One region of the Streptomyces ambofaciens ATCC 23877 genome, then DNA from elsewhere that is predicted to be linked to it. Evidence: riboswitches for the same ligand, from Rfam matches in the RefSeq annotation. Region 1 holds a riboswitch; the other holds the start of a gene.

Evidence for each region. A riboswitch is a leader RNA that binds a small molecule or an ion and turns the genes downstream of it on or off. The one in region 1 is predicted to bind thiamine pyrophosphate.
Region 2: another riboswitch for thiamine pyrophosphate. It lies ahead of thiO (glycine oxidase ThiO); the one in region 1 lies ahead of SAM23877_RS25535 (thiamine ABC transporter substrate-binding protein).

What each region holds. Positions count from the first base shown of each region.
Region 1 covers NZ_CP012382.1:5,707,734-5,710,116, reverse strand. The annotation lists gene SAM23877_RS25535 (thiamine ABC transporter substrate-binding protein) at 1-993, opposite strand, end outside; TPP riboswitch at 1,073-1,178, opposite strand; gene rlmN (dual-specificity RNA methyltransferase RlmN) at 1,230-2,336, opposite strand.
Region 2 covers NZ_CP012382.1:2,292,797-2,295,179, reverse strand. The annotation lists gene SAM23877_RS10340 (thiazole synthase) at 1-69, opposite strand, end outside; gene thiS (sulfur carrier protein ThiS) at 72-272, opposite strand; gene thiO (glycine oxidase ThiO) at 269-1,456, opposite strand; TPP riboswitch at 1,454-1,565, opposite strand; gene SAM23877_RS10325 (avidin-fold protein) at 1,618-1,968, shown strand; gene SAM23877_RS10320 (NAD(P)/FAD-dependent oxidoreductase) at 2,001-2,383, shown strand, end outside.

The DNA of each region.
Region 1 (2,383 bases):
TCCGAACTTCCGGAACGCCTCGGGGATCCGGGCCCCCTCACGCACCGGGTAGACGAACATGTTCAGCGGCATGTCGTCCTGGAACTCCTTGCCGATCAGGAAGTCGAGGAGCGCCTTGCCGCCCTCGGGGTTGGCGGCGTTGTCCAGCAGTCCCGCGTACTCGATCTGGCGGAAGCAGGTGCCCTGGGCGACGCCCGTCGGCGCGGTGGCCGGCTGCGGGTCGGCGTAGATCACCTCGGCGGGCGGGGAGGAGGCGTAGGAGACGACGAGCGGGCGGTCGCCCTTGGCCTTCTTGCCGCCGGACGAACCGGAGAACTCCTCGTTGTACGCCTGCTCCCAGCTGTCGACGACCTTGACGCCGTTCGCCTTCAGCTTCTTCCAGTAGTCCTGCCAGCCTCTGCCCCCATCCCCGTACTTCGCGGCGGTGCCCAGCAGGAAGCCGAGGCCGGGCGAGGAACTGGCGGCGTTCTCGGTGACGAGCAGGTCCTTGTACCGGGGCTCGACCAGGTCGTCGAGGGAGTCCGGCGGGGTCAGCCCGCGCTCGCTGAAGTACGCCTTGTCGTAGTTGACGCAGACGTCTCCGGTGTCGACGGGAGTGACCCGGTGCTCGTCCTGGCCGGCCCGGTACTCAGGGAGGATCAGGTCGGAGCCCTTCGCCTCGTACGGCTGGAAGATCCCGTTGTCGAGGGCGCGGGACAGCAGCGTGTTGTCGACGCCGAAGAAGACGTCCCCCTGGGGGTCGTCCTTGGTGAGGATGGCCTTGTTGACGGCCTGACCCGCGTCGCCGTCCTCCAGCACCCTGACCTTGTAGCCGGAGCTCTTCTCGAAGGCGGCGATGACGTCCTTCGACGCGGCCCACGAGTCATGGCTGACCAGGGTCACGGTCCTGGAGTCGCCGGACCCCTGACCGCCGTCCGACGAGCCGCAGGCGGCCAGGGTGCCGACCATGCCGAGTCCGAGGGCCAGGACACTGACCTTCTTGGTGATGCTCACTGAATTCCTCCTGGGTGACCAGGAGAAGACGCGGCCCCGCCCGGAACCCCTGGCGAGGGTCCCGGGCAGGGCGCAACAGCTCGAGTGGTGACCGATCTCCCTACCCAGAATGACCTGGGCCAGGTTCGGAGGGTCTGCGGCCGGTGCCGCACTCTCAGCGCTGTGGCGCTCCCCTGTCGGAATATGAAGATGTACTGACCTGTGAAGATGTGTGCGTGGTACTGACGCCGGTCAGGTTACCGCTCGCTCGCGGCGAGCTGACCACACGCCCCGTCGATCTCCTGGCCACGGGTGTCCCGGATCGTCACCGGCACACCGTGCGCCGCGATCGCCTCCACGAACGCCTTCTCGTCCTCGGGCCGCGAGGCGGTCCACTTGGAGCCGGGCGTGGGGTTGAGCGGGATGAGGTTGACGTGCACGGGCCTGCCCTTGAGCAGCCGCCCGAGCCGGTCACCGCGCCACGCCTGGTCGTTGATGTCCCGGATCAGCGCGTACTCGATCGACAGCCGGCGCCCCGCCCGCTCCGCGTACTCGAACCCGGCGTCCAGCACCTCGCGCACCTTCCACCGCGTGTTGACCGGCACGAGGGTGTCGCGCAGCTCGTCGTCCGGCGCGTGCAGCGAGATCGCGAGGCGGCACTTGAAGCCCTCGTCGACGAACCGGTGGATCGCCGGCACGAGGCCGACGGTGGAGACGGTGATCCCGCGCTGGGACAGCCCCAGCCCGTCGGGCTCGGGGTCGGTGAGCCGGCGGATGGAACCGACGACGCGGTTGTAGTTGGCGAGGGGCTCGCCCATGCCCATGAACACGATGTTGCTGAGCCGGGCCGGACCACCGGGGACCTCCCCGTCGCGGAGCGCCCGCATCCCGTCCACGATCTGGTGCACGATCTCGGCGGTGGACAGGTTCCGGTCCAGGCCGGCCTGCCCCGTGGCACAGAACGGGCAGTTCATGCCGCAGCCCGCCTGGGAGCTGATGCACATGGTCACCCGGTCCGGGTAGCGCATGAGGACGGACTCGACGAGCGTCCCGTCGAACAGCTTCCACAGCGTCTTGCGGGTGGTGCCCTGGTCGGTCGAAAGATGCCGGACGACCGACATCAGCTCGGGCAGCAACGCCTCCCGCAGCCCCTCCCGCGAGCCGGCCGGGATGTCCGTCCACTGCTCGGGGTCGTGCGCGTACCGCGCGAAGTAGTGCTGCGAGAGCTGCTTCGCACGGAACGGCTTCTCGCCGATGGCGGCGACGGCCTCCTTGCGCTCGGCGGGCGTGAGGTCGGCGAGGTGCCGCGGCGGCTTCTTGACTCCGCGCGGGGCGACGAATGTGAGTTCTCCGGGCTTAGGCATGACGTTCCCAGTGTCGCAGATCGACTTGGGTGGCCTGCGCCCGTCGC
Region 2 (2,383 bases), 3.4 Mb from region 1:
CCCGCCCGTGCCCATGATCAGGCGGGACGTGTAGGACGTACCGCCGAGGACGAAGGGATCGTCGGCCATGGTCAGCCTCCTTGGACAGCGGTGAGGACCTCGACGCGGTCGCCCTCGGCCAGGGCGGTGGCGGACCACCGCGCGCGCGGGACGACGGTCTCGTTCAGGGCGGCGGCGACTCCGGACGGCGCCGCGGTGAGCGTGCCCACCAGGGCGTCCAGGGCCGTGCCGGGAGCCACCTCGCGCGGCTCGCCGTTGACGGAGATGTTCATGCGGACTGCTCCGAGAGTGCGGGAGCGGCGCTGAAACGCCGCGGGGTGAAGGGGCGGGCCTCGGCCGGCAGCTCCCCGGTGGTCAGGACGTGCGCCATGGCGTCGCCGGTCACCGGGGTGAGCAGGACGCCGTTGCGGTAGTGCCCGGTGGCCAGCAGCAGACCCTCCAGCTCGGTCGGACCGAGCAGGGGGGCGTTGTCGGGGGAGCCCGGGCGCAGCCCCGCGCGGGTCTCGGTCAGGGGCAGCTCGGTGATGCCGGGGACCAGCTCGTGGGCGTCGCGCAGCAACTCGTAGACACCGCCCGCGGTGACCGTCGTGTCCCAGCCCAGCTCCTCGCTGGTGGCGCCGACGACCAGCTCGCCGCTCTCCCGGGGCACCAGGTAGAGCGGGTTGCCGCGCACCACCGCCCGTACCGTCCGGTTCAGCAGGGGCCCGTGCGCCGCCGGCATCGCCAGCCGCAGCACCTGCCCCTTCACGGGCCGCACCGGCGGCAGCACGTCGTCCGGGACGCCCGCGAGCCGTCCGCTCAGGCTGCCCCCGGCCAGCACCACCTGCCCGGCCTCCAGCGCCGTCCCGTCGGCCGTCACCACCCCCGTGGCCCGCTCGCCGCGCCCGACGGTGAGCCGGTCGGCCCACACCCGGTGGAACACCACCCCCGCGCCTTCACAGGCGGCCAGGAGCGCACCGGCCAGACGCCGGGGGTCGACCTGGTGGTCGCCGTCCACCCGGAGCCCGCCGCGCACGCCCGGCGCGAGCATCGGTTCCAGGCGGCGGCACTCGCGCCCCGACAGCCACTCCGAGTCCAGGCCCGAGCGCTGCTGGAGCGCATGCAGTTCCCGCAGGTGGGCGCGGTCGTCGGCGTCCAGCGCGACGGCGAGGGTGCCGCAGCGGCGGTAACCGAGGTCGTGGCCCGTGACGTCGGCCAGCTCGGCCGCGAACCGCGGGTAGCGGCGGGCCGAGGCGAGGTTCAGGGCGAGCAGCGTCTGCTCGCCGTAGTGCAGTTCCGTGACGGCGGCCAGCATCCCGGCCGCCACCTGGGCGGCCCCGCCGCCCGGCTCGGGGTCCACGAGGGCGGTGACGAGCCCGCGCTGCGCGGCGCGCCAGGCCGTGACCAGGCCGATGATCCCCCCGCCGACGACCAGGACGTCGGATGCACGGGACGACGTGTGTGACGGAGACGACATGGGCGTCCAGCCCCTCCCTTCGCCGGCATGACCCGGATCAGGTTCGTACGGTCGGAGGCCGCCAGCCTCCCTCTCAGCCCGGTGCGTCCGGGCTCCCGCGAGTGCTTTACGTTGGCCACCCTAGCCCGCAGCGCATCGCACGTGTAAGGGAGCCTGTGCCCATGGCGCGTTCACTCGACGGTCTCGTCCTCGCCCCCGTCGCCGACCAGGCGCCCGGTCAGGTGGGCACGCGCACCCGGTTCACCTACCACGAGAGGGACGGCGCCGTGTGGGCCGAGTACGAGGGTGGTGACGTGGTCCGCGGCCGTCTGGTGGGCACCCGGGAGGGCGACCGGCTCGACTTCCGGTACGTGCAGCTCAAGACGGACGGCGGTACGTCCTCGGGGCACTGCGCCTCGACCGTCGTCGAGCTGCCGGACGGTCGGGTGCGCCTGGAGGAGACCTGGGAGTGGGAGTCGAGGCGGGGCAGCGGGACGAGCGTTGTGGAGCAGGTCACTCCGCACGAGCACTGACTGACAGAACGTCAGGTGTCTAAGGTGATCAGGTGAGCGAGCAGACGCAGGAGCGGACCCGGGGCCGGGCGGCGGACGCGGAGCACGGCGTGGTCGTCGTGGGCGCGGGCATGGCGGGCGTGCAGACCGCGGTCGCCCTGCGGGAGCAGGGTTTCACGGGTGCCGTCACGCTGATCGGAGCGGAGCCGCACCAGCCGTACGACCGGCCCCCGCTGTCCAAGGCCGTCCTGCTCGGCACCGCCGAGGGCTCCGCCTTCGACGTCGACTTCGAGGCCCTCGACATCACCCTGCGGCTGGGCTGCGAGGCCCTGGGCGTCCGTCCCGGCGAGCACGTCCTCGACACCTCCGCGGGACCCGTGCCCTACGACGCCCTGGTCCTCGCGACCGGCGCCGAACCGATCCGGCTCCCCGGCGC